DNA from 3 places in the Massilia sp. TWP1-3-3 genome. Region 3 is predicted to be linked to each of the others. Evidence: predicted binding sites of a transcription regulator. Region 3 holds the regulator's gene; each other region holds the start of a gene.
What was found. Region 3 encodes FNR, which switches genes on or off when oxygen is low (the NO sensors DNR and NnrR bind a similar motif). Its sites were predicted from a motif close to TTGATNNNNATCAA; they were not measured.
Positions count from the first base shown of each region.

Region 1: a site for FNR is predicted at 3,249-3,262, ahead of ACP7D4_RS03335 (serine protein kinase). Genes of this name have one in related genera too.
Region 2: a site for FNR is predicted at 4,110-4,123, ahead of ACP7D4_RS03375 (XrtA system polysaccharide chain length determinant). Genes of this name have one in related genera too.

Region 1 covers NZ_JAFCWX010000003.1:1,440-10,873, forward strand. Annotated here, with positions in the region: gene ACP7D4_RS03320 (DUF445 domain-containing protein) at 1-303, opposite strand, end outside; gene ACP7D4_RS03325 (pyridoxamine 5'-phosphate oxidase family protein) at 346-843, opposite strand; gene ACP7D4_RS03330 (TonB-dependent receptor) at 1,007-3,136, shown strand; gene ACP7D4_RS03335 (serine protein kinase) at 3,346-5,310, shown strand; gene ACP7D4_RS03340 (DUF444 family protein) at 5,352-6,512, shown strand; gene ACP7D4_RS03345 (SpoVR family protein) at 6,509-7,894, shown strand; gene ACP7D4_RS03350 (SDR family oxidoreductase) at 7,896-8,957, opposite strand; gene prsT (XrtA/PEP-CTERM system TPR-repeat protein PrsT) at 9,208-9,434, shown strand, end outside.
Region 2 covers NZ_JAFCWX010000003.1:12,167-21,600, reverse strand. Annotated here, with positions in the region: gene ACP7D4_RS03390 (glycosyltransferase family 4 protein) at 1-380, shown strand, start outside; gene ACP7D4_RS03385 (TIGR03088 family PEP-CTERM/XrtA system glycosyltransferase) at 417-1,604, opposite strand; gene ACP7D4_RS03380 (XrtA-associated tyrosine autokinase) at 1,681-2,463, opposite strand; gene ACP7D4_RS03375 (XrtA system polysaccharide chain length determinant) at 2,479-4,023, opposite strand; gene ACP7D4_RS03370 (EDSAP-1 family PEP-CTERM protein) at 4,380-5,315, opposite strand; gene ACP7D4_RS03365 (N-acyl amino acid synthase FeeM domain-containing protein) at 5,626-6,369, shown strand; gene ACP7D4_RS03360 (FAD-binding oxidoreductase) at 6,384-8,096, shown strand; gene prsT (XrtA/PEP-CTERM system TPR-repeat protein PrsT) at 8,177-9,434, opposite strand, start outside.
Region 3 covers NZ_JAFCWX010000009.1:20,597-30,030, reverse strand. Annotated here, with positions in the region: gene ACP7D4_RS10825 (hypothetical protein) at 1-523, opposite strand, end outside; gene ACP7D4_RS10820 (LytR/AlgR family response regulator transcription factor) at 671-1,441, opposite strand; gene ACP7D4_RS10815 (sensor histidine kinase) at 1,434-2,702, opposite strand; gene ACP7D4_RS10810 (hypothetical protein) at 2,765-3,307, opposite strand; gene ACP7D4_RS10805 (DEAD/DEAH box helicase) at 3,360-4,613, shown strand; gene fnr (fumarate/nitrate reduction transcriptional regulator Fnr) at 4,638-5,399, shown strand; gene ACP7D4_RS10795 (hypothetical protein) at 5,558-5,779, opposite strand; gene ACP7D4_RS10790 (FixH family protein) at 5,788-6,321, opposite strand; gene ccoG (cytochrome c oxidase accessory protein CcoG) at 6,336-7,715, opposite strand; gene ccoP (cytochrome-c oxidase, cbb3-type subunit III) at 7,712-8,695, opposite strand; gene ACP7D4_RS10775 (cbb3-type cytochrome oxidase subunit 3) at 8,688-8,867, opposite strand; gene ccoO (cytochrome-c oxidase, cbb3-type subunit II) at 8,869-9,434, opposite strand, start outside.

The DNA of each region.
Region 1 (9,434 bases), on a different contig from region 3:
GACGGCGTAGCTCATGAAATTGTGTTCGAGGAAATTGCCGAGATTCTCACCAATCCGTTCCTTATTGCTCGGAATGATGGCGGTGTGCGGAATCTTCAGCCCCAGCGGGTGTCGAAACAGGGCGGTCACGGCGAACCAGTCGGCAATCGCGCCGACCATGGCCGCCTCGGCAAAGGCGCCCACGAAGGCCAGCGCGGGGTGCCGGTCCCGGAACAGGCGCGCCAGCACAAAGACGAGCGCCATTACGGCCAGCAAGCCGGTGGCGAACAGGCGCATGCGCGCCAGGCGCGCGCCCTGTTCCACCTCTTGCGGCGAAGGCGTGATGGTAGCCAGCTGCGCGCCTGCTTACAGCTTCAGCTTGGCGTGTTCCGTCTCGTCCGGCGTGGTGCCGGTCAACACGGCCTTGGCCATTTTATATAGCTGCACCATCGTGCTGGCCGTGGAATCCCAGTATTCGGCGCTGTCGGACACCACGCGCACCAGCATCGCGTGCGGATCGTCCGGACCGTGGGGAAACCATGCCTGCACGGCCGGGTTCCACATCTCCTTGATCTTGGCGCGCTCGACCACGCGTTCTGCGCGGCCACTGATCGACACGTAGACATTGTCGGCCGGCTCGGCAAAGCTCAGGTTCACTTGCGAATGAACGGCAATGTTTTCCCACAGGTCCGTTTCGCTGGACGTGAAGAACCACAGGTTGCCATCGGCATCCATTTCCTGGTTGGTCATCGGACGGCTGAGCAGGCGGCCATTGTCGTCGGCGGTGGTGAACATGGCGAAGCGGATCGACTGAATCTTCGACTTCAGTTCGGCAATCTGGCTGGAATGGTCGTAGGCGGACATGGACTTCCTTTGTTCTGGTTTCTGGAAATTTTATAATAGAACGGCTTGTCATTGTCATCTGTGCGCACGCGAACTTACGTGAAGGCAAGCGATTGTGCATTGCAAAACGTGGGAATATGAATGATAATACGAGTCATTCTCATTAACATTAAAAGACAAGACCATGTCCAGCCACTCGCCCTTCCCTTCCCGCGCCCGTCTTACGCCGATCGCCGCCGCCGCTCACCTGGTCGCAGCGGGCGCCCTGGCCATGGCGAGCGCCGCCGCTTGCGCCCAGGCCGCGCCCGCGACAACGTTGCAGGAGGTGAAGGTGATCGGGACGGCGGAAGCGACTTACAACGTCAAGTCCAGCTCCACGGCAACCAAGACCGATACCTTGCTGCGCGATACCCCGCAAGCGATCACGGTCATCACCAAGGAATTGATGCGCGACCAGAACATGCAAAGCTTGCATGACGTGGTGCGCTACGTGCCGGGGATCGTCACCACGCAGGGCGAAGGCAACCGCGACACGGCGGTGTTTCGGGGCAACAGCTCGACCGGCGACTTTTACGTCGACGGCATCCGCGACGATGTCCAGTATTTCCGCGATTTCTACAATATCGACAGCGTCGAGGCACTCAAGGGTTCGAACGCGATGATTTTCGGGCGCGGCGGGTCGGGCGGCGTGATCAACCGCGTCAGCAAGCAACCGGGCTGGACGCCCGTGCGCGAGGCCTCCCTCACGCTCGGTTCATGGGACAGCCGGCGCGCAAGCGTCGATGTGGGCCAGGCAATTAACGATCAGGTCGCCTTCCGCATCAATGGGTTGGCGGAAAAGTCTGACACCTACCGCAACGGCGTGACCGTCGAGCGCGCCGGCGTCAACCCGACCCTGGCGATCCGCGCTGGCCGAAACACCAGCGTGGTGCTGGGCTACGAACATTTCCGCGACGACCGCGTGGCCGACCGCGGCGTGCCTTCGTTTGCCGGGCGTCCTTACCGCACCGACCCGTCGATGTACTTTGGCAACCAGGAACTGAGCCCCGTGTGGGTGCGCGTGGATGCGTTCACGGCCGTCATCGACCATGACTTCGGCAACGGCTTAAGCCTGCGCAACCGCAGCCGCTACGCCGACTACGACAAGTTCTATCAGAATATTTACGCCAGCAGCGCAGCCGGCGCCGATGGCAAGGTGACGCTGGGCGCCTACAACAACGCCACGCAGCGCACCAATCTGTTCAACCAGACCGACCTGTTTTATACGCTTGCGACCGGCAGCGTGAAGCACAAGCTGGCCGCTGGCCTGGAGTTCGGTCGCCAGGAAACGGACAACGTGCGCCAGACCGGCACCATTGCGGGCGACCGCGTCCTGTTGAGCAATCCGCGCGCCGTCGGCCCGGTGCTGTTCGCCACCTCGAAAACCGATGCCTTGAACCACGGCGTGGCGACCGTGGCCTCGGTCTACCTGCAAGACCAGATCGCATTGTCGCCGCAATGGCAAGTCATCGCGGGCGTGCGTTACGACCGTTTCAAGGTTGACTTCGAGAACAAGAACCCGGCCACGCTGGCCCGGCTGGGCGTGCGCGACACGCCAGTGTCGCCGCGCCTGGGCCTGGTCTACAAGCCATTCGAAGCGCTGTCGCTGTATGGCAGCTACAGCCTGGCCTACGTGCCCCGTGCCGGCGACCAGCTCGGTTCGCTGACCGCGCGCGTGGCCGCATTCGATCCGGAAAAATTCAAGAACCTGGAACTGGGCGCCAAGTGGGATATCCGCCCCGACCTGGCCGCCAGCGTCGCCGTCTACAAGCTCGACCGTACCAACGTCATCATCGCCAACCCGAACGATGCTACCCAAAACATCCTTGCCGACGGCCAGCGCACCAAGGGCGTGGAACTGGGCTTGACGGGCAAGGTCAATGCCGCCTGGAGCGTGATGGGCGGCTACGCTTGCCAGGACGCCGAGCTGGCGTTCATCAAGGGCAGCACGACGCTAACCGGCGCCACGCTGGCCAACGTGCCGCGCCAAACGTTTTCGCTATGGAACCGCTACGACCTGGACAGCCAATGGGGCGCGGGCCTGGGCGTGTCTTACCGCGACAGCATTTATGCGGCCGTCGACAATGCCGTCACCCTGCCCGCCTACACCCGGGTCGACGTGGCGCTGTTCTACAAGGTCAACAACAACCTGCAATTGCAGGCCAATGTGGAGAACCTGCTCAACAAGGCGTACTGGGCTTCGGCCAATGGCAACAACAACATCACGCCAGGCTCGCCGCGCGCACTGCGGGTGACCCTGAATGCCACGTTTTAACGCCGGCTTGCCGGAGCATCAAGGGCGCCTTCGGGCGCTTTTTTTTGCTTTTTTTCGCGTGCTCGTACTACATTTGAGACCGCCCTCGCAAATAAAGGTTCAGTCCCGCACGTTGATGCTGGTCAGCCGCGCGATGCCACGCACGCTGATACTTAAATGACGCACGGCGAGCGGCCATGTCCGTCGTGCCCACCATTAGCGGAGGAAACGTGATTACACCCGGCGAGGAAAACGGCAACCGGCTGGCGGACCAGCAAGTGAACTTCTTGAACAGCCTGACCCAGTTCACCAGGGAGCACCGGGCCGGCCATTGGTCCGGCACTTTTTCCGGCTTTATGGAAGCGGTGCTGCCCGCCGCGCCGCACCAGGTCGCCCGCACGTCGCACCAGTACATCTGGGACATGATCCGCGCCACCTGCACCAGCGACGAGGACGGCCATTTCCGTTGCAGCCTGTTCAACGAAGATTTGTTCGGCATTGACGACGCGATCGAACGCGTGATCGATTACTTCAAGGCGGCGGCGGCCGGTTCCGAGGTGGGGCGGCGCCTGCTGCTGCTCCTCGGTCCGCCGTCGGGCGGCAAGTCCACGCTGGTCATCTTGCTCAAGCGCGGCCTGGAGGAATACAGTTATACCGACGAAGGCGCGCTGTACGCCATCGCCGGCTGCCCGGTGCACGAGTCGCCGCTGCACCTGGTGCCGCACACCATGCGTGCCACTTGCCGCAACACCTACGGCATCGACATCACCGGCGAAGTGTGCCCGCATTGCCGGGCGCGCCTTGAAGACCAGTTCGCCGGCGACTTCATGCAGATGCCGGTGGAACGTTTTTTCGTGTCCGAATCGGGGCGCAGCGCCATCGGCACCTACGCCCCGCATGACCCCACCACCGCCGACCTGGCCGACCTGGTCGGCTCGGTCGACCTGTCCAAGGTGGCGCAGTACGGCGACGAGGGCGACCCGCGCGCGTGGTCATGGTCGGGCGCCGTGTATGCCGCCAGCCGCGGCGTGCTCGAGATGATCGAAATTCTCAAGGTCAAGCGCGAATTTCTGTATTTGCTGCTCACGCTCACGCAAGAAAAAAACGTCAAGGTGTCGCGCTTTCCGCTCATCTACCTCGATGAAACCATCCTGGCGCACACCAATCTGGCCGAGTTTCGCAAGTTCCTGCAAGAGAGCGAGAATGAGGCATTACTCGACCGCATGGTCATCATCCAGGTGCCTTACACGCTTAATTATCGCGAAGAGGCGCGCATCTACCGCAAGCTTATTTCGTCGGCAGCGCCGGCCTTTCGCGATGTTCACCTCGACCCGCATGTACTGCACGCGGCGGCCGTATTCGCCATTCTCAGCCGCATCCAGGACGGCGACGAAAAAGACGTTGAACTGATCAAGAAAATCCGCATCCACGCTGACGAAGAAGTCGATGGCGTGAACCGGAACGAGGTCCGGCGTGTCAAAGAGAAGGACAAGGCGCCCGATGAAGGATTGGCGGGCGTGTCGCCGCGTTTCGTGATCAACGCGCTGTCGAGCGCGATCATTCAGTCCAACCGCAAGAGTCTGTCGACCATGGACGTGCTGCTCGCGCTCAAGGATGGCATCGAAAGCGACGCGCGCATCGATCCCAAGAAAAAGCGCAAATGGGTCGACTACCTGGTACTGACGCGCAAGGACTTCTACAACCGCTGGGTCAAGGAAGACGTGCACAAGGCCTTGTTCGTGTCGTTTGAACAGGAAGCGCAGGATTTGCTGAACAAATACCTCGACGAGGTTGAATCCATGCTCGACAACCGGCAGATCAAGGATCCCATCACCAACGAGGAAAGGCGACCGGACGAACGCTTTTTGCGGGCGGTGGAAGAAAAAATCCATATTTCCGAGTCGGGCAAGCAGTCGTTCCGCCAGGAGGTCGTGCGCAAGGCCATGGGCGCCTACAAGCGCGGCATCAAGTTCAGCCTCGAAAGCCATTTGCAGTTAAACGACGCGGTGCAACAGTATCTGTTCGAGCAGCGGCGCGACGTGCTGCGGCTGGTCAGCTCGGCCAAGCGGCCGGACGATGAAATCCGCACCAAGATTTCCGCCGTTGAAAAACGGCTGGTAGACGAATACGGCTACGACAGCCACAGCGCGCGCGAAGCGCTCAATTACGTGACCACCCTGCTGGCGCAAGAGTAAGGGATTGTCACCAGCGGGTCAGGAGGCATGGCGTGACAGCGATGATCAACACGGGGTGGTATGACTTATTTTCGCGCGGAGCGCGTGATTGGCTGCGGCACAACGACAAGGTGCGCGAAGCCGTGCAAAGCCATTTGCCCGACCTGATCGCCGGCCCAGACCTCATCACCGGGCCGCAGGAGCGCACGGTGCAGGTGCCGGTGCGCATGCTTGAACACGCCCGCTTCAAGCTGGCCGAAGGCCGCAGCCAGACGGGCGCCGGCCAGGGCGAAGGCCAGCCGGGCGACGTGCTCCAGTCCGGCCAGAGCGAGCCCTCTTCGGGCAGTGGCGAGTCGGGTGAAGGCGGCAGCGAAAACGGCGAAGTGCGCCTGCTGCTCGAGTTCTCCATCGACGACGTCATGGACTGGATCTGGGAAGAACTCAAGCTGCCCGACCTGCAGCCCAAGCCGGGTGCGCGCATCGATGAAGTTGAACTGGTGCGCGAAGGCTGGGACAAGCGCGGCGCGCGCTCGCGGCTGGACCGGCGGCGCACCGTCAAGGAAGCGATCAAGCGGCGCGCCGTGCAAACGAATCCAGTGCCCTTTACGAATGACGACCTGCGCTTTCGCCAGCTTGTCACGCGCGTGCGGCCGAGTACCAGCGCGACCATCCTGTTTGTCATCGACGTGTCGGCCAGCATGACGCAGCTCGAGCGCAAGCTGGCCAAGTCCTTTTTCTTTTTTGCGCTGCAAGGCATCCGCCGCAAGTATGCCAAGGTGGAAACGCGCTTTATCGCCCACACCACGCATGCGTGGGAGTTCAGCGAGCGCGAGTTTTTCCAGGTCACGGGCATCGGCGGGACCATCGCTTCGAGCGCCTTCCGTCTCGTGAACGAGCTGGTGCGCAAGGAACTCGATGCGGCGCACAACAACATTTATATGTTCTACGCCTCGGACGGCGAGAACTTCACCGAGGACCGCGCGGCAGCCAACCAGTCCTTGAGCGAACTGGGGGGCATGTTGAATTACATCGGCTATGTCGAAACGCTGCCTGGCGTGCCGCGCGCGCTGGAAACGGAAATGCGGCGCTTGTGCAATGAACTGGAGCGGCGCGGCTTGCCGATCAGTAGCAGCGTCCTGTCGGCGCCCGATGACGTCTGGCGCGCCCTGCGAAAGTTCTTCTCCAAGGAAGTGGAAGCAGACACTGCCGAGGCACGCCCATGAGTTCCGTGCAAGAGACGCTGGCGCAGTACGCCGAACAGATCGAGGCACTCGCCGTCGAACTGGGGATGGACTTTTATCCCGTCACCTTTGACCTGGTGCCGGCCAATTTCATGGTCGAGATCGCCGTCTACGGCTTGCCGGTGCGTATGCGGCATTGGTCGTTCGGGGTGCGCTACATCCATCAATTGGTGCGCCAGCACATGGGCCATTCGCGCATTTTCGAAGTGATGTTTCCCGGTGACCCTTGCCACGCTTTCATGCAGGAGCAAAACTCGCTGGCCGAAAACACGCTGGTCACCGCGCACGTGCTTGGCCATGCGGACTTCGCGAAAAACAACCAGCTGTTCACCCGCTTCATTTCCATGGCCGGGGGGAAAATACTCGAACAAAGCGCTGCACGGGCCTTGCGGCTGGAACGCGCGCTGGCGGCGCACGGCCAGTCGCGCGTGGAGGCGGTGCTCGACGCGGCGCTGGCGCTGGAAACCCACATCGACGTCAACCAGGCCCTGCACCGTCCACGCTACCCCGAATTCATCGCGCCGCCCGCCGAGCGGGGTCCGGATCCGTTCTATCACCGCTTTTCTCGCTTGCCGGGCGAAACCGTGCCGGAGGTAAAAAACGAGGCGCCCCAGCGTTCGCCGCTACCTCCCCAGCCGGAGTACGACTTGCTGTGGTTTGTCGCGCACTATGCACCCGACATGGAAGACTGGGAGCGCGATATCTTCCTGGCCGTGCGCGAGGAAGCTTTTTACTTCCATCCCATTTTTGCGTGCCAGATCATGAATGAGGGGTGGGCGTCCTACTGGCATGCGCGCTTGCTGCGCGAAGCACATTTCCTGCCGCACGACCTTTACGTGGCGGCCGTCAAGTCGCATTCCGACGTGGTGCGTCCCTTTGGCAGCGGCCAGCAACTGTCGCTGTCGGTCAACCCCTATCACCTGGGCTTTTCGATGTGGGAGTACATCATCGACAAACATGGCATGGAAAAGGCTCGCCAAATTGTCCGTGAGGAAGACGACTTTGGCTTCATCCGCAATTACCTGGATCAGGAACTGGCCGACCAACTCGATTTGTTCGTCTACGAAATGCGCAAGGATGGCGAAACGCGCATCGCCAACCGCGATATACGTGCAATCCGCGAAGCAATCCTTGCGCCCAAGTACAACTACGGCGCTCCCTGCGTGAGCGTGACCAAGGTGGGGGCCGACGGCAGCCTCGACTTGCACCACGATTATCTGCGCGACGGACGGGGTCTAGAATTGCAACAGGCCGAAAAAGTGATGGATTACGTGGCAAAAGTGTGGCGCCGGCCGGTGACCTTGCATACGGTCGACTTCCGCGGCGTGGTGCGGGTGTTACCTACCCGCAGGCCACCGGTGTGAGTCAGCGAAGCGGCGCCTGCAAGTGCGCGATATACCAGTCAAGCGAAGCGCGCAGTCCATCGTCGAGCCGATGGCTAGGCTGATAGCCCAGCAGCCGGGCGGCTTTTGAAATATCTGCCTGCGAGTGACGCACATCGCCCACCCTGAAGTCCGTGTAGTGCGGTTGGTAGTCGCCCAGGTGGGGGAAACGCTCGTCGAGCATGTTGCGCATCAGGCAATATAACTCGTTCAAGCTGGTCCTGGCATTGACTGCCACGTTGTAGACCTGGTTGACGGCCTCTGGCTTGGTGGTGAGTGCGGCGAGCAAATTGGCCTGCACCGCATTATCGATAAAGCAAAAATCGCGGCTGCTGTCTCCGTCGCCATTGATATTGAGCCTGGCATTGTTGATCATTGCGCTGAACCATTGCGGTATGACCGCAGCGTAAGGACCGTCGGGGTCTTGGCGCGGCCCAAATACATTAAAGTAACGCAGCCCGATCGATTCTGTCTGGTAGCAGCGCGCGAACATGTCGGCGTAAACTTCATTGACATGCTTGGTCAGCGCATAGGGCGACAAGGGCCTTCCGATGCGCTCTTCGACCTTGGGCAACTCGGGATGGTCGCCATAGGTCGCGCTCGACGCCGCGTAGACAAGACGGGCAACTCCGGCATCGCGCGCGGCGACGAGCACATTCAGAAAACCGATCATGTTGATGTCGCTGGTGAGGATCGGATCCTCGATCGAGCGCCCTACTGAGCCGAGCGCCGCCTGGTGGAGCACGAATTCGGCGCCCTGGCAGACTTGCTTGCACGTTGCCAGACAACGGATATCGCCTTCGACAAAGCGAAAACGCGCCCACGCGGCGCGCGGCACCAGCGAGCGCACCTGCTCCAGGTTTTCCCGGTAGCCCGTCATGAAATTATCCAGGCCCGTCACGTGCTGGCCATGGCGCAGCAAGGTTTCCAGCAAGTTCGAGCCGATGAAGCCGGCCACGCCGGTGATGACCCAGCGTCGCGGCTGCGCGTCCAGGCCGGCTAGCGCATGGCGGTAGGCGACGGGATCCATGTCTGCGCTCGCCATCAGGCACGCTCGATCTGGCACGGCTTCATTGACATTCCTCCAAGTTGCCGCATGGCTGCGGCCGGCACCGTCCACACGGCATTGTTGAAAATTTTACGGGCCGGTCGATTTACGCATTTGATTTGCAGCAATACGGAACCGATTGCGCGCAAGTTTGTGTGGAAGGGGAATCGTTGTTTGAAATCAAAGAGTGCCGTGGCTGTGTCCCTAATCTAGCAATGATATCCGTCAAATCGCCCAGGAGAATTCCATGTCCGGACACAAACAGCCTCTTTGGTCGCGCTCAGTCGCGGCTGCGCTGGCCGTCTCGCTCGGCATTACCATCGCCGGCTGCCGCGGCAGCGACCCCGACACCATGATCGCCGAAGCGCGCCAATTCCGCGACAAGGGCGACCTGCGCGCAGCCGTGATCCAGCTCAAGAATGTGATCCAGCACGACGCCGACAACCGCTCTGCGCGGCTCTTGCTTGGTGAACT
Region 2 (9,434 bases), on a different contig from region 3:
TGCGCGGCGTGACCTGCCTGGGCGGCTTGAAACACGACCCCAACATGCTGGCCAGCGCCTACGCGGCCGCGTCGGTGCTGGTGTTGCCATGCCAGGGCGACGGCTGCGCGCGCACGGTGTTCGATACGCTGGCCGCCGGTACTCCCGTGGTGATGAGCTCGTCGAGCGTGCTAGACTTGCCCGAAGGCGGCTTTGCGCTGCGTCAAGTGGCATGGAGCGATGCTGCCGCGCAAAAGCAGGCCCTGCTGGAATTGATCGCCGCGCCGCCGGCACGCTCCAGCGTGCGCGACTTGGTGCGCCCTTACACCTGGGAGCGCGCCGCCGGGCAACTGGCCGCCTGTTATGCCGGTCTTGTCGACAGCAAGGCGGTGGCGCTGTGAGTCAGGTCCGTGCAAGCGGCCGGCCCGGCGGCGCCGTCACGCCGGTGGTGTGTTTTGCCCCCCCTGGCACGGTGAGGCTTGGCCCGTCAAAGCGTCGTACACGGCCGTGTAACCGCGCGCCATTTCAGGCAGGCTGTAGCGCGCGATGACCTGGCTGCGCGCCCGCATGCCGTGGCGCGCGCCCATTTCCGGAATGCGGCAATAATCGGCGATCGCGGCGGCCATCAGGTCGGGCGTGCGCGGCGGCACCAAGATACCGGTAAATCCCGAATGCACCAGCACCGGATTGCCGCCCACGGCAGTGGCTACCACCGGCAACCCTGTCGCCATCGCTTCGAGGATGGTGTTGGAGCTGCCTTCGGCCAGCGACGGCAGGACGAACAGGTCCATGGCGCGCAGCATCTGCGCGATGTCGGTGCGCTCGCCCGGCAACCAGGCGCGGTGGGCGGCGCCGGCGCGCACCAGCATGTCGAGGCAGGCGGCGCGTTGCGGGCCGTCGCCGATGATTAACAGACGCATGCGCTGGTGCGCCGGATGGGGCGACGCGATCAGGCGCAGGAAGGCTTCAACCAGCGTCGGATAATCTTTCACCTCATCCATGCGACCGACACTGCCAATCACAAAGGCATTGTCCTGCATGAAGCCGGCCGGGCCGACCGACGCCGGGGGACCCAGGCGCGGGTGGAATTGGACGCTGTCAACGCCATTTGAAATTTGCGAGACCCGCTCGGGCTCGGCGCCCACACTGTCGATCAGCCATTCCTCCAGGTCGCTGCTGACGGCAATGAAGTGGCCGATGAGCGGGCGCAACAGCAAACGCAGCAAGCGGTACTTGAGGCGCTTGCCGTACAGGTCGCTCATGTCGCGCCCGTGTTCGCCGTGCACGCGCAGCTTGACGCCGGCCAGCGCGGCCACCAGCTGGCCTTCGATACCGCACAGGTTCCGCGTGTGGATCAGGTCAGGCTGCAAGGCGCGCAGGGTGCGGAACATGCGCAGGTAGTGGCCAAAATCTTTGCCTTCGCGCTTGTTCAAGCTGATGATTTCCACCCCGCGCGACTTGATGTGGGCGTGGTACGCGGAATAATCTTTCAGGCAGACAATCGCGTGCCGGTAGCGCTCGGCGGGCATGTGGCGGATCAGGTTGATGAGCCCGTTTTCGAGGCCGCCGACGTCAAGCTGCTGGACCAGATGCACGATCAGGCGCGGCTGTTCTGAGACTGTCATGGTGTCACTCCGAGTGAAAGACGGCGCTGCGGGAGGGCCGCGCCCGATGAATCCTGTGCCGATGCGTGCCTGCCGTTCAGTCGTAGTAGCCGTGGTAGTCGCCGGCAAAGGCGCGCGCCTTGTTGCAGATCAAGTCCACGCGCGGGCAGTTGTCCAGACGCCGCAATGCTTCGCGCACTTCGCGCTGGGTCGTCGTTTCCGCCTCGATGACCATGACGACCTGGCCCATTTGCGCTGCCAGCACGCTCGCTTCCGAGGTCAGCAGCAGGGGCGGCGAATCGAAGATGACGATGCGCTCGGGGTAGCGCGTGGCGATCTCGTCGAGCAGGGCGCTCATTGTCTGGCTGGCCAGCAGTTCGGTGGCATGCTTGTTGTTGCGCCCCGCTGGCAGCAGGCTGAGCGTGGGAATATTGGTGCGCAAAATGACGTCGGCCAGGCCGGTGGTGTCGTCGAGCAGCACATCCATCAGCCCGGGCGCGGCCGGCACGCCCAGCACCCGCAGCACCGAGGGCCGGGCCACGTCGGCGTCGACCAGCAGCACCGTGTGGTCTTTTTCCATGGCAATGCTCATGGCCAGGTTGACGGCGCAATGGGTCTTGCCTTCGCCCGGCAAGGCGCTGGTGACAACGATCAGGTTGCCGTTTTTCAGGCCGCTGCTGATCGCCCCTTGCGCGTTGCGCAATAATGGGCGCTTGATGATACGAAAATCTTCGGCGGCGTTGGTGCGCCCGGCGTCGTGGGTGACCATGCCCATCTGGTGCAAGCGCGCCAGGTTGATGTCGACGTAACGCAAGTGGTCGGGTTCGCCCGGCGCCACCAGTTGCAACGAGGCGCTCGCTTGGGGCCCGGGAATGTCCATAATGTACCTCGGCGCTTAAGTAATGATGAGGGAAGATGCCAGCACGCTGCCGTACACCAGCAGCAGCGTGGAAAATGACAGGCCGAGCAGGTACTGGCCGCGGCGGCGGCGGCGCTGCTCGGCTGCGGTCCAGTTCATCGACACGGTACCGAGCACGTTGAGCCCGGTCAGCTCGCGCATCATGCCCGGGCCGGCGAAGGTGGGCCGGGCTTGGCTGATCAGGAGGGCGGCAAAGGCGCCCGCGCCCAGTGCGGCCAGCATGACCATCGAGTACAGGAAGGGGCGGTTGGGGCCGGACGGGGTGACCGGCAACGTAGGCGGATCAATGATCTTGAACGTCATCATTTCGGTGGTGGAACTCAGTTCGCCCGACAGCTTGGCCGCCTCGCGCTTGCTGATCAGCTTTTGATAGTTGTCTTTGTTGATCTCGTAGTCGCGGTTGAGCTGGGACAATTGCGACTCCACTTCGGGCACCGCGCGGCTTTGCTCTTCAAGGCGGGCATGGCGCGCGCTGTATTCGAGCACCCGCACGCGGATAGCCGCGATCCTGGCGTCGGCCTCGGTCAGCGCCACCTTGAGCTGCTGTAGCATGGGACTATAGTTGCGGCCCGGGTCGCTGTCGGACAGCGGATGCCGGCTTTCCTCGACCTTGCGCGCTTCGAGCTGGCCGAGCAGGCGGCGGGCGGCGACGATGTCGGGATGCTGCTCCGTGTATTGCAGGCGCAGCATGTCGAGATTCTTGTTGACCGTGTCGATGCGGGCGTCGAGCTCTGGATTATTGATGCGCACCTTGCCGCCACGCTTGGGGGCGTCGCCGCGGATCTGGGCAGCGATGGCCTGGCGCGTCTGTTCGGCCTCGGCCAGTTCGAGGCGCGCCGTGCCGAGCGCGTCGGCAGCTGCAGCGAGCTGGGCGCTGTAATCGGCGCCCAGGCGCGGCAACAGCCCGGCGTTGCGCAGCTTGAATTGCTTGACCGAGTTCTCGGCCGCCACCAGGCGCTGCTCGTAGCTGTTGATTTGTTCGTCGATGAACTGGACAGCCTGCTGCGAATCGTTCTTCTTGCCCTTGAAACTGCCTTCGACAAAGATGGTCAGCAGCGACTGCACCACGTCGCGCACCAGCTTGGGGTTCTTGTTGGCGTAGCTGATGGTGTAGATGTCGTGGGTGTTGGTGCCGGTAATCTTGATATTGGCCATGAGCTGGGCGACCAACTCCTCCTTTTGGCGCGGCGTCGTCGCCTGCACGTCCATGTCGGTCATGCGCATGATGCGCTCAAGATTGGGTCGGCTGAGCAGCGTACGGCTCATGATCGACACTTGTTCTTCGACATTGGGCATGCTGGTCATGCCGGCCAACAGGGGTTTCAGGATGCTTTGCGTGTCCACATACACGCGCGCGCTGGTCTGGTAGTCGTTGGGCAGCGTGAAGACGGTTGCCCAGCCGGCCACGGCAACCATCCACATGATGGCGATCGCGTACCAGCGGTATTTCCAGATGCCGCGCACGTGTGAAAGCAACTGGCTGATGAGGTCCTCCATATCGTGCGGTTCTCCGTTTGTCATGCAGCGGTTCGAAGCGCGAAGGGACTTCGCTACCCATCCGATTATATGGCCGTAGAAACCAGGAAATATTGCTAGTCACGGGGCCGTTGATTACCGTCAAAAGGCTTTTTCCTCGACCACGGCGCAGCGTTCGCCAAGAAAAAAATCCCGGACAGTGCGCGCCCTGGCCGGGTGAAAATGCCTACTGGCTGGCAGTGGCATCAGGGCTTCCAGCGGCAATCTGGCGCTCGCATCCCCAGCAGGCCCAAACCGCAACACGGAATCGAACGCCCTGGCGTGGCCACGTCCGCTTGGGCCACGATGTCGTCAGATACCCCGTCCACGCACAGCGCGGACGGGTACTGCTCACTGCGCGCTCAGGCGCTGCGGCGGCGCTTGAAGGCCGTCATGCCCAGCAAGCCTAGGCCGAAGATGGCCAAGGTGCCAGGTTCAGGCACGCTTGCGCCCTGCAGCGCATTGGCCAGCGTGTTGTGCTGCACCGTCAGCTGATAGGTGTCCTCGCCGTTGAGCAGCGGGGTGGTGGTGGTGAAAAAGCCGCTGCCGGGGTTGTAGGTGGACAGGCCGGCAAAGGTGCCGGTGCGGCTGACGTTGGCGTCGCCATTGAGCGCGCCCGGCTGGTAGGACAGTACCAGCGCGCCTGTGGTCAGATTGACAATGTTCAAGCTCCACGACAGACGTGCGATGGCGTTGGTGACGGGGCCGGCGGTGGTGTAGGCCTGGGTGAACGGGGTGGCGTCAAAGGCGAACGTCATGGTGTCGGCGTCGCCCATGGTGAAACTGAACGTGGTCGAGGTGCCAACGTCGGAGTCGCCCGAAGCGGAGCCTGCCGATTGCAGCGAAGCGTCGGCGCGCGTTTGCGCGGTAGCGCCGGCAGGCCGACCGCCAACGGCGATGGCGCTGCCGGTCAGGAACTGGTCGGCGTAGCCGAAAGTGCCCGGCACCGGTGGCGGCGAGGGAAACGGGGTGTAGTCGTTTTCGCCGCGCGGTGGATTGGGCAAGCCGACGAACTGGTGGGCGACGTCGGGATTGAGGCCCGACAGGATGGAAAAATCCTGCGGCGTAGCGACCGAGGTGACGCCGTTCAGGCTGGCGCGCGCATGGGCTGAATTGACGCCGTCGAGCACGTCGAAGTCAGCCGGCACATAAGCGGAGCCGTCGGCGTGCAGCAGGCGGAAGTTGTTGATGGTAAGGATGGACTGGGCGAAGGCATCGGCGCGGGCGTTGCCCATCAGGCCGACGGACAAGGTGGCCAGCGCAGCCGACATGACCAAGGTTTTGCGTGAAAGTTTCATGGATCGATCTCCGGTGGGGATAAATAACGAGAAAGCTTGGGGCGCACATCAGGCCGCCGCAACTGTCTCTATGCAGCATCCATGCCAGTCCATTTTTTCCTTAAAAATCATAACCTTACAAAGAATTCCAGACGCCAACGCCGCCCCGGCGGGGCCGCTGCCAATTTTTCCGACGCTGCCAATTTGTTCGCGCGCAATAGTAGAAGCTCGCCACAGGGGAACTTCCGTACGGATGGGCCGGTCTGACCTTGACAACATATCGTTCGCGCCGGCAAGCGGTGCTAAAACGCTCACCTGGAAGGAAGACAACATGATCAAAGAGGATCTCGCCATCGCCACGTTCGCATCGCCCACCGGAATGCGCGATTTGTGCATCGGCGAAAGCGGTACGCCGCCAGACCTGGACCATCCATTGGACCTCCAGGTGTTTCATATCAGGATGGCAAACTCGGCCGGTCGCCGGGAAGCGGCCAGTCTCTTGATTCGCAAGATGTACGGCTGGCGCGGCTATTCGGTCGACGCCAATGAGCCGCACGAAGCGAACAAGATCACCCTGTATGCAGAAACGGGCGGCGTGGTGGTGGGGACGATGAGCCTGTGCCTGGACAGCGAAACAACGCTGCCGGCCGACGAAAACTTTGGCGACAAGCTCGAAGGCTTGCGCCTGCAGGGGCGGCGCCTGTGCGAGCCGTCGCGCCTGGCCATCGACAAGGGCGTCACCAAGCGCGTGTTCGCCTCGCTGATCCATATTTCATATATTTACGCGCATAACATCCACGGCTACACCGACTATGTGATCGAGGTCAACCCGCGCCACGTGATGTTCTACAAACGGATGCTGGGCTTTTCCGATTTCGGCGAGGAGCGCCAGTGCACGCGCGTGGGCGCGCCGGCCGTGCTGCTGCGCCTGCCGCTGTCGGAGATGGGCGCCATGATCCGCAAGTGGGGCGGCCTGATGGAGCAGCACGGCGAAGAGCGCTCGTTCTATCCGTATTTTTTCCCCATCTGGGATGAACCGGGCATCACCTCGCGCCTCATGACCGGCCGGAATTGACCGCCATGACCGCCATGACCACCACCGCCGCCCCTGCAGACCAGCACCAGGACGCCAGCCCCATCGAGCCCGCTAGCGACCTGCCCGGCACTGAAAGGCATGCACCGCTGCTCCGCGCCATGCGCGACATCGTCGGCCCCGGGTATGTCCTGTCCGACGAGCTCACGCTCGAACGCTACGCGCGCAGCACCGCGTCGCGCAGCACGCGAGCGCTGGCCGTGGTCTACCCCGGCGGGCACGCCGAAGTGGTGGCGCTGGTGCGCCTGGCCGCCGCGCACGGCATTGCGCTTTACCCCGTCAGTACCGGGCGTAACTGGGGCTATGGCGATGCCTGCGCGGTGGGCAACGGCCAGCTTATTGTCGAGCTTTCGCGGATGAACCGCATCATCAAGGTCGACGCCGAACTGGCGTATGCCGTGATCGAACCGGGCGTCACGCAGCAGCAACTGTCGGACTACCTGCGCGACCAAGGCCTGAACCTGTGGATGGACTGCACCGGCGCCGGCCCGGACACTAGCCTGATGGGCAATATTCTCGAGCGCGGCTTCGGCCACTCGCCCTACGGCAACCGCTTGCAGCACGTCTCGGGCATGCAGGTGGTACTGGCCAATGGCGACGTGCTGCAGACCGGTTTTGGCCACTACCCGAAAGCGCGCGCCACCCATATCTTCCCGTACGGCGTGGGCCCGTTTCTCGACGGCATATTCACCCAGTCAAACCTGGGCATCGTGACCCAGATCGGGTTGTGGCTGATGCCCCAGGCCGCCTGCCTGAACCACTTCCTGTGCACCGTTGCGCGGCACGAAGACATCGGCCCCGTGATCGATGCGCTGCGGCCCTTGCGCATGGATGGCACGCTGCGCTCGATCGTTCACATTGGCAACGACCTGCGGGTCTTGTCGGGCGGCCAGCTCTTTCCGCGCGAGCTCGCCGGTGGCGCCTCCAGCGTACCCGAGGCGCTGCGCGCGCAGATGCGCGAGCTGGCCGGGGTGGGCGCGTGGGCGGTGTCGGGCGCGCTGACGGGGAGTGCCGCACAGGTCGCGGCGGCGCGCGCGGCACTGAAAAGTGCGCTCAAACGCACGGCCGCCAAGACGCGCTTCATCGACGAGCGCAAGCTGCGCATGGGCGCGCTGCTGGCACGCGTGCTGGGCCAGACGGCGGCAGGCAAGCGGATGCGCGGCCAGGTCGCGTTCGGCGAAGCGCTGTTCGCCATGAACCGTGGCATACCGAACGGGCGCTTTTTGGCGGGCGCCTACTGGAAGCGGCGCGGCGGGCTGCCGGCCGATTTCCCGCGCCAGGCCAACCCGGCGCTGGATAACTGCGGCATGCTGTGGGTCTCGCCCATCCTGCCCACGCGCGGGGCCGATGTGCTGGCCCTGCATGCGCTGGTCGAGCCGATCTTCAAGCGGCACGGGGTCGACCTGTTTGTGACGTTCTCCATGATCAACGAGCGCGCGCTGGGCGCGGTGATCACGGTTTGCTACGACAAGGAAGATGCGCAGGACGTGGCCCGCGCGAAGCAATGCTACGACGAGGTGTTTGCGCTGTGCATGGCCGAAGGGTATATCCCGTACCGGGTCGGCAATCAGTCGATGGCCGAGCTCGATCCGCATGCCGACGTCTACTGGAAGACCGTCGCGCGGATCAAGGAAGCGCTTGATCCGCAGGGCTTGCTCGCGCCCGGCCGCTATCAGCCCGCCGCGGCTGGCGGAAGCGAACACGGCTGACTGTCAAAAACGCCGACAGCGAGCGCGACTGAGAGCGGGGCGCAGCGTCATAGTTTCGCTTGCAGCGTGCATCGGCAGCGTCACAGCGTCGACAGCAAGGATTTCGCTTCGGCCCGCTTGGCGAAATGGGCGGTCGATGCGAGCGCTTTTTCCAGCTCGCGCCGCGCGCCCCGCTTGTCGCCCGTTTTGGCCAGCAGCAGGCCGTAGTGATAGCGGATTTCGGCCGCGTTGGGCGCCAGCGCAGCCGCCTTTTGCAGCAGCGGCAGGGCCCGGGCCAATTCACCCTGTTCAAGATAAATCCAGCCCAGCGTATCCATCACGGCCGGATTGTCGGGCGCCAGCGCATGGGCGCGCTGCGCCAGCGCCAGGCCCTTGCGCTCGCCGGTGCGCTGGTAACTCCAGGCCAGGTCGTTGAGCGCTGCCAGATTGTCGGGCGCGTGCTTGAGCACCAGTTCCAGCTGGGCGATGGCGGTTTTCGGGTCATCGCCCACCAGCTTGCTGCTGGCGTAGTACAGGCGCGTGGGCACGTCGCCCGGATGGCGGCGCAACCAGCCGATAACGCTGGCGTCGGCCTCGGCCACGCGGCCCTGCTTGACGAGCGTGCCATACATCTGGATCAGCAGCGCGCCGCCGGGCGCCAGGCCGAACGCCTTTTCGTAAGCCTTGTAGGCGCTCGCGTGCTTGCCCTGGGCCGCATACACGTCGCCCTCGAGCTTGAATCCGGCTGCGCCGTCGGGATGGCGTTTCTGGAACGCCACCGCCAGCGCCAGCGCTTCGCCGAAGCGGCTGTTGCGGCTTAGCAGATTGATCAGCGTGATGCGCGCTTCGAGCAAATCGGGCTCCAGCGCCAGCGCCTTGTTCAGCGCGGCCACGGCGGCTGCGTCCTGCTTTTGGGCGATCAGTACCGACGCCATGTGCAAGTGCGGCGTGCCGGCCGCAGGCGTGAGCGCGGCCAGGCGCACATACGTGTCGGCCGCCGGCCCGTACTGGCCGTTGGCGGCGTACGCCTGGCCCAGCAGCGCAAGCGCTTCGGCGCTGGCCGGGTGGCCGGACTGCAGCTTCTGGGCAAATACGAGCGCTTTTTGCTTGTCGCCGGCGCGCACATACAGAGTGCCGGCCCGCAGCGCCAGCGGCAGGGCGTCAGGATGCTCGGCCGTGGCGCGCTCCATCCAGCCGATCGCTTCGGGCACGTTATTGTGGGCTGCGGCCAACGCCGACAGCGCTTCCATCACGGCGCTGTTGCCGGGCGAGGCCGTCAGCGCCGCCAGATAACGCTTGCGCGTTTCAACCGTCTTGTGCTCAAGCACATCGAGCTGTTCCAGGTTTGTCAAGGCCGGC
Region 3 (9,434 bases):
AGTCCTTGTCGTGGCCTTTTCCGTGGCCCTTGTCATGCTTGCCTTCGTGCTTGTCCTCGTGCTTGCCTTCGTGCTTGCCTTCGTGCTTGTCGTAGTTGTCGTGATTGGTACGCTCGTCGAGCCGGAAGCCGCGCTGGTCATTGTCGCGCCGGTTGTCGTAACGGTTCTCGTCGCGGTGGCCATCGCCCCCATGCGAGCGGCGATACTGCGGAGCATAAGTATTGTTGTACCAGCTGTCCTGCACAAAATAGACTGGCCGGCCGCAGGCGTTGTAGGCAGCGCAGTGCTTGCTCCACTTCTTGGCGTGGCCGGGCGGCACGCGCAGGTACATCGGCGGCGCGTTGCGGTATTGCGGCATTTGCTGGATGATCATCGGCTGCTGGTAGATCACCGGCGGACGCGACAGGTTACCCAGGTCGATGCTGCCGTAGTAGCCCGACTGGCCCAGCTGCAGGCTGAGATTTTGCGCCATCGCGCCGGCCGCAGCCGTCATGATCATTGCGGCGATTAGTAATTTTTTCATTGTGTGCCTCTTCGCAAGTGACGAAACGCCAATGGCGCCTGACCACAGGCAGCGGGCTGATGCCCGCTCCTGGTCATGCACGAAGTTTAACAGAGGCAACATGAACTTCTGTTCGCCAACACACATAGTTACCGCTGCTTACACGCATTACATGTTGCGAAACAGCGACATGAATGGCTGGCTGACCGACAGCGTCTCCGGCCGCGTTTTCAGCCTGACCATGCCCCTGCCCGCGTCATCGCGCGTGATCGACGCCACCGCCCGCAGGTTGACGATGGTCGAGCGGTGGATCTGCTTGAAGATCGCCGGGTCGAGCACGTCGAGCAGTTCGCGGATCGGTTTGCGCAGCAACGCTTCGCCGCCCGCCGTCATCACCACCGTGTACTTGGTGTCCGACTGGAAGTAGGCCACATCGTCAACCATGATCAGGCGCGTTTCGGCGCCCGCGCTGGCGGTCAGCCACACCAGCGGCGGCTCCTTGCCGCTGTTGGGAATGCTGCGGCCAAGCCGCTCCACCAGGGCGGCCAGCGCGGCGCTGTCGCCGGCGCCGCCGGCGATGCGCGCTTTCAAGCGCTGCACCGTGGCCGCCAGGCGGGCCCGCGCCACGGGCTTGAGCAGGTAGTCGACTGCGCCCTTGTCAAAGGCGTCGATTGCGTACTGGTCGTAGGCGGTGACGAACACCGCCTGGGTGCCGGGGCTGGCGTCGGGCAGTGCGGCGGCTACTTCCAGGCCGCTCAAGCCGGGCATGCGAATGTCTAAAAAGGCCACCTCGGGCTGGTGCAGGGCAATCGCTTCCAGCGCGCTGCCGCCGTCGTCGCAGGCCGCGACAATGTTCAGTTCCGGCCAGACCTCGCCCAGCAGCATCACCAGCGCCTCGCGCAGCAGCGTTTCATCTTCGGCAATTACGCACTTAGTCATGCTGCGCTCCCTTTTTGATCGTGTTCAGGGCGGTGTTGGGCACCGTGATCGTGGCCGCAACCCCGCTGGGAAAATTGGCCACGATGGCAAACGAGGCGGCGCTGCCGTAGGCCAGGCGCAGCCGTTCGCGCACATTGCGCAGTCCGATGCCGGTGCCGCCGCCCTCGGCCGAAAAACCGCGCCCGTCGTCGGCCACCGTGACCGCCACCGCGGTCTCGTGGGTGCGCGCCAGGATCCACACCGTGCCTCCGCCGGACTTGGGTTCAAGCCCGTGCTTGATGGCGTTTTCCACCAGCGTTTGCAGCATCATCGTGGGAAACAGCACGGCGCGCAGCGCAGCGGGGACCTCGACCTGCAGCGACAGGCGGCTGCCCATGCGAATTTTCAGAATGTCGAGGTAAGCCTGGGCCCGTTCGAGTTCATCGCCAATGGTCGAGAGGCTATCTTCGGTGCGCGGCAGCGAATGGCGCAGGTATAGAATCAGGTTGCCCAGCATCTCGTCAGCGCGGGCCGGATCGGTGCGCGTGAGCAGTTGGGCGCTGGCCAGCGTGTTGTACAAAAAGTGCGGCTCGACCTGGGCGTGCAGCAAACTCAATTTGGCCACCGTCAATTCCTTTTCGGTGGCGCTTTGGACCACGCTGGCCTGCTCGGCGCGGCGCAGGCCGGCCACGCGCCGCGTAACCGAGCGCACGATCGCTTCCGCGTTTTCCAGGTTGGTGGCGAAGTCGACGAAAAACCAGTCGCTCCAGGCTGAGCGCTCCGGTTCGCAAATGAGCGTCACGCTGCCGGCCTCGCCATTCGGCGCGACCGTCACCAGGATCTGGTTGAAGTGGGTGCGCAAGTGGCGCGTGAACTGGATTTGCACCGTGTCGCCACTGTAAGGGTCGATACGCTTGATCTTGGCGCGCAGTTGCAAGCTGTCGCGCGCGCTGTCGACCGACTCGATGCCCGGCAGTTCGCGCACCGCCGCCTCGACCAGGTCGAAGGCGGCTCCCGCTTCGAACGGGATTTCGATCTGGCGCCGCTGGCGGTTCGACAGCGAGCTGCTGTTGACTTCGCCGGTAATCAGGCGCACCCGGCGCAGGTGCGAAAAGGCCGTGATCAAGACCACGGCGCCGAGCAGCATGCCGGTCGCCGCAATAAAGCCGCCGGCGTCGCGCCCGATCGGTTGCAGCAGCGCGTCGTTGGCGATCAAGGCGCACAGGAAATACAGCACCATCCAGGAAACGGTGAGGCGAAACAGGAAAAAGAGGCTGGTCATGAGGGGTTCCGGGTCAGTAGTCGTAGGCGCAGCTTAGCAAGCGCGGTCCGTGACTTCCGGCATTATCCGACAGAACCCCGCAGGGGCCGACGGAGGCGGGAAAACCAGCCAATGTCATCGTCGACGGTCCTATCGCAGTAGCGCATCATGTCCTCCATGGCGGCGGGAGCATCCACACCGGCTATATTCTCGGGCGTGGTATTTCTGCGGCATAACAGCACACGGTTGACGATGGTGCCCGTTATCCAGCGGCAGCCCCCTACCTGGACGTTCGTATAGCCGCGACAGGACAATTTGAATGTCAGCGATTGCGCCATGCCAGCGGCCGCGCCGCCGAAACACGACCATAGGATGACCTTGCCCGCAAACGCTTTCGGCAGACCCCGTTTCTCGAGCAGGCGAGCCAGTGAGCGCGCCGAATGCGTATACCCGGCGTCTTTTTGAATGCGGTCGCCATAATTTCCATGTCCCAAAATCAGCAAGTCGTGATGCAGATGGGCCAGACTAATTTCCGGTGATGAGACATCGCTCCCCACATTGCCTTGAGCCGAAGGCTGGCAATGCAGCGTCGCGGCCGCGCTGGCCCACCTTTGTGGGACGGACACGGGCGGACAGGCTAAACTGTCGGCTCCATTCCCAACGCTGCAAGGTTTGCCCATGTCGTTTGCTTCCCTCGGTCTGATCGACCCGCTCATGCGCACGCTCGATGCGCTTGGCTACACGAGCGCCACGCCGGTGCAGGCACAGGCGATCGGCCCGGTCCTGGCCGGGCGCGACGTAATGGCCGCAGCCCAGACCGGGACCGGCAAGACCGCCGGTTTCGCCCTCCCGCTGCTGCAGCGCCTGACCATGGAAGGCGGCCAGGCGGGCAGCAACGCGGTGCGCGTGCTGGTGCTGGTGCCCACGCGCGAATTGGCCGAACAAGTGCACGACAGTTTCAAGGAATATGGCGCCGGCCTGCCGCTGCGCACCCATGTCGCTTACGGCGGCGTGAGCATCAATCCGCAAATGATGAAGCTACGCAAAGGGCTCGACGTACTGGTGGCCACGCCCGGGCGCCTGCTCGACCTGTACCGCCAGAATGCGGTCAAGTTCGACCAGTTGCAAACGCTGGTGCTCGACGAGGCCGACCGCATGCTCGACCTGGGCTTTTCGCGCGAACTGAATGAGATTTTTGCCGCCCTGCCCGCCAAGCGCCAAACCCTGTTGTTTTCGGCGACGTTTTCCGACGAGATCCGCGCGCTGGCAGGCAAGCTCTTGAACAACCCTCTGAGCATTGAAGTTAGCGCGCGCAACAGCACGGTGCAGCGGATTCGGCAGTGGGTGGTGCCGGTCGATAAAAAACGCAAGCCGGAACTGTTCTTGCATTTGTTGCACAAGCTGCGCTGGGGCCAGGTGCTGGTGTTCGTCAAGACGCGCAAGGGTGTCGACCAACTGGTCGACACCTTGGCGGCAAATGGCGTGGCGGCCGACGCGATTCACGGCGACAAGGCGCAGCCGGCGCGCCTGCGGGCGCTGGAGCGTTTCAAGGCGGGCCAGTGCAAGATACTGGTGGCAACCGACGTCGCCGCGCGCGGGCTGGACATCGATGACTTGCCGCAAGTGGTCAATTTCGACTTACCCACCGTGGCCGAAGACTATATCCACCGCACCGGCCGCACCGGCCGCGCGGGCAATGCGGGCCAGGCGGTGTCGCTGGTATGCGCCGATGAGGTGGACTTGCTCGCCGCCATTGAAATGTTCACGCGGCAAACCCTGGAACGCATCGAAGAGCCCGGCTTTTCGCCCGAGCACCGGGTGCCGCTGACCGATACGGCAGGCCAGGTCGTCAAGAAGCCGAAGAAGGCGAAAAAGGCCAAGGTGACGGGCGATGTTTTGCACGTGGATGTCCGCTTTTTAAAAACCCGATAAGCTGCGATGAAGTATGATGACTGAATGAATCAACCGAATCCCCCTGCAGCTGTATTAAATATCAACGTCTTGAAAGCAAGCTGCGCAGGATGCAGCATGCACCAATTATGCCTTCCCATGGGGCTCGACGAGGGCGAACTGAGTCGGCTGGACCAGATCATTGGCAAGCGCAGCCGCATTTTGCGCGACGAGCGCCTGTACCAAATGGATCAGCCTTTTCGCAGTTTGTACGCGATTCGCTTCGGCCATTTCAAGACTTACCAGGTCAATGCGGCCGGAGAACAACAGATTACGGGTTTTCAGATGGCCGGCGAATTGCTGGGAATGGACGCCATCAGCGGCGACCGCCACCATTGCGACGCAGTGGCGCTCGAGGATAGCGAAGTGTGCGAGATTCCGTTCACCCGCCTTGAAGACTTGTTCGGCCAGGTGCCGACGCTGCTGCGTCACTTTCACCGCATCATGAGCCAGGAAATCACGCGTGAACAAAACGTCATGCTATTGCTGGGCAATATGCGCGCCGAGCAGCGTTTTGCGGTGTTTCTGGTCAATTTGTCGTCGCGCTACGCGGCGCGCGGGTATTCGCCGACCAGCTTTCAGCTGCGCATGTCGCGTGAAGATATTGGCAATTATCTGGGCTTGACCATTGAAAGCATCAGTCGATTGCTGTCGCGCTTCAAAAAGCAGGGCTGGTTAAAGGTCGACAAGCGCGAAGTGACGCTGCTCGACCCGGTGATGCTCAAGGCGATGGCCGCCGGTACCGCGCAGTGCAGCCCGATGGCCTGAGTCAGGCTACCCGTAAAAGTCCCCCCACATCGTCGTCGCGCACGCGACGGACCCATGGAACATTGGCTCAGTTGAACCGTTCCATTGCCGCCAATCGTCGCCCCCGCGTTCACGCGCCGGCCGTCGTTGGTCACTTGGGCCCCATGGGACCCGACGACTCAAAACGGCGCCTTTCCATCGTCCGGCACCACGATCAAATACCCCGTCAGCAAGCCGGCCAGCGTGCAAAACGTCCAGAAGAAGAAAAACCCGATGCTGTAGACCGCCATCGGCGCCAGCGACGACAGCGCTTCCGGCTCGACCCACGAGAAGAAAAAGCCTTCAGCGAGCGCCGCGGCCAGGAACGATGGCCACAGCACCGCCATCGCCAGGCGCTTCATGCCCTGCCTCATGGCGCAATGGCCGCATCGGCGTCGATCGTCATCGACTGCTGGGCCGGAAATTGCCATTCGGCGGCCAGGCGCCAGTCGCGCTTGCCCCCTTCCACATTCACCTGCCAGCGTGCCTGCTCCAGTGCCGGCAGCGGCGCCGAAAAACGCCCCTGTGCATCTGGATACACGGCGAGCAAAATGTCTTTTTCAGGCAACGTCGAATGCGCCAGTCCGATCCTGAACGGGGTCGTGACCGGCTGCCCAAAGCTGGTCAATTCGCCCTGCATCGCATGCGCGCCGGCGTTGTAGTGCAGCGCCACCGACAGGCGCTGGGCGCTGGCCACGCGGTCGCGCCGCAAGTCCTGGTTAATCGCCTTGCCCTGCTTGTAATAGTCGTCGACCACCATCGCGTCCTGGCGCGTATAGGCCAGGTAACCGGTGTAGCCGCCGGCCACCAGGACCACGGCCGGCCCGAGCATCAGCAGCCATGGCCAGCGCTGGGCATACCATGGCGGCGCCGTGCGCAGCCTGGGTTGGGAAGCAGTTTGCATGCGGTTCTCCTTCATTATCTCGGTACGATAAATACGGCTTTTTCGGTGACCTTGAGCGAGGGCTGGTCGAGCGCGCTCAATTCGAACATGATCGCATGCGAGCCGCCCGTCAGGGCTGCCCGTTCGGTCTGCACCCGCACCGGCACGGCGCGCGTGCTGGCGCCGTCGAGCAGCACTTCTTCCTGGTCGGCCAGGCGCACCCCGGGCAGGCCGCTGACGACAATGTGGAAGCGATGCGCCGTTTCGCCGGTGTTCATCACCTGCAGGCGGTACACGTTTTCAATCACGCCGTCGCCCACTTCGCGCCCCATCGAGCCGCGGTCGCGGATGACGTCAAGCTTGAGCGGGGTGCGCAGCGCCAGCGCGGTGCCAAAGCCGATGCCGATCAGGGCCAGCAGCGCGCTGTAAATGAGCACGCGTGGGCGCACGATGTGCGCGCCGATCTGGCGCGCCGACCAGCCCTTTTCCATGGCCTGGTCGGTCGAATAGCGAATCAGCCCGCGCGGCAGGTCGATCTTGTCCATCACGCCGTTGCAAGCGTCCACGCAGGCCGCGCAGCCGATGCATTCATACTGCAGGCCATTGCGAATGTCGATTCCGGTCGGGCACACCTGCACGCACAGGGTGCAGTCGATGCAGTCGCCCTTGGTGCGTTCGGCCGTTTGCGCGCCGCGCGGCTCGCCCCGTTCCCGGTCGTAGGTAACGATCAGCGTGTCTTTGTCGAACATGGCGCTCTGGAAGCGCGCATAGGGGCACATGTATTTGCACACCTGCTCGCGCAGCCAGCCCGCGTTGCCGTAGGTGGCGAGCGCGTAAAAGCCGATCCAGAACCATTCCCACGGCCCCAGGCTGAGCGCGCCAATGCCCGCCATCATCGAGCGCATGGGCGCAAAGTAACCGACGAACGAGATCCCGGTCCACAGCGCCACCAGCCACCAGGCGCTGTGTTTGGCGCTCTTGCGCCAGATCTTGTCCAGCGTCCAGGGTTGGCGGTCGAGCCGGATGCGGGCGCTGCGCGCGCCTTCGATCTTGCGCTCGATCCACATGAAAATTTCGGTGTACACCGTTTGCGGACAGGCAAAGCCGCACCACACGCGCCCGGCCACGGCCGTCACCAAAAACAGCAGCCAGGCGCAGATGATCAGCAGCGCAGCGAGGTAAATGAAGTCCTGCGGCCACAGCACCAACCCAAAGATGTAGAACTTGCGCGCGGCCAGGTCGAACAGGACCGCCTGACGATCGTTCCAGGTCAGCCACGGCAGACCGTAGAACACGATCTGCGTGATCCACACGCAGGCCCAGCGCAGGGTCGCATAGCGGCCCTTCGCCTCGCGCGGATAAATCTCCTCGCGCGCCGCGTACATTTTGATCACCTTTGGACTGGACTGCTTCATTTTTTAGCCACTGCCGCGTTGTCACTGGCCGCGTTAGGACTGGCCGCGGTGATGCTGGCAGATTTGGTGCCGGCCGGGTCGTTCGACAGGCTCCACACGTAAGCTGCCAGCACGTGCACCTTGTCGGCGCCCAGGAAGTCCTCGAAGGCCGGCATCTGGTTGTCGCGCCCCTTGCGGATGGTTTCCATGATGGTGTCGGCGCTGCCGCCATACAGCCAGACCTTGTCGGTCAGGTTCGGCGCGCCGATGGCCTGGTTGCCCCCGCCGCTGGCGGTGTGGCAAGCCATGCAGGCACTGAACTTGGACTTGCCGAACACCGCCTTGATCGGATCGTGCGAGGCGCCCGACAAGCTCTTGACGTATTGGACAACGTTGACGATATCGTCATCCGAGCCGACCGCCGCGCCCATTGGCGGCATCACCCCGTGACGCCCCTTCATGATGGTCGTCTTGATGATCTCCGGCGTGCCGCCATGCAGCCAGTCGCTGTCGGTCAGGTTCGGATAACCCTTGTTGCCGCGCGCATCCGAGCCGTGGCACTGGGCGCAGTACGTCATGAACAGGCGCTCGCCGATGGCATGCGCCTTCGGGTCGGCCGCCACCACCTCGATCGGCTGGCCGGAAAAGCGCGCAAACTGCGGACCGTATTCGGCGTCGGCTTTACTGAGTTCTTCAGTGTAGGCGCTGCTCGACTTCCAGCCAAGCTTGCCGGCATAGCTGCCAAGGCCCGGATACAGGAACAGGTAAGCGAGCGCGAAGACGATGGTGATGTAGAACAGCCACATCCACCAGCGCGGCAGCGGCGTGTTCAACTCGGACAGGTCTTCGTCCCACACGTGGCCGGTGGTGCCGTCGCTCGGCGCGTCGGGCGCAACTTTGTGCAGCGACTGCGAGTACAGCAAAATGCCGCAGCCGGCCACGGACAGCAGCGTGATGACGACGATGAACAGGTCCCAGAATACGTGGGTAAAATCAGACATGGCGCTTCTCCTGCACGCCATCATCGAGGGCGTCGTCGGCAAACGGCAGCGCCGCCTGGATCGCAAAGTCGGCATTGCTGCGCAGTGCAAAGGTCCACAGCAAAATGCCGAGGAAGGTCACGAAGCTGATCACGGTCATGATGCTGCTCGCACTATCGAAAATATGTTCCATCTTATTTCCTTGTCTTGATCTGGGTGCCCAGGCCCTGCAGGTACGCAATGAGCGCATCCTGCTCGGTCTTGTCGGCCAGCGTGGCCGGACCCTGGGCAATCTCTTCTTCCGAGTACGGCACGCCAAGGCGCTTCATGGCGCGCATCTTGGGCAGCACGTCTTCAGGCACCAGCTTGTTGGCCGCCAGCCATGGATAGCCCGGCATGTTCGATTCCGGCACCAGCGAGCGCGGGTCGTCCAGGTGGCTGCGGTGCCAGTCGTCGCTGTAACGCCCGCCCACGCGCGCCAGATCCGGCCCGGTGCGCTTGGAGCCCCACTGGAACGGGTGGTCGTAGACGTACTCGCCGGCCACCGAGTAGTGGCCATAACGTTCGGTCTCGGCACGAAACGGCCGGATCATCTGCGAGTGGCAGTTGTAGCAGCCCTCGCGGATGTACACGTCGCGGCCCGTCAGGCGCAGCGCGGAATACGGCTTCAGGCCGGCCACCGGCTCGGTGGTGGACTTCTGGAAGAACAAGGGAACGATCTCCACCAGGCCGCCGACGGAAATGACCAGCAAGATCAGTC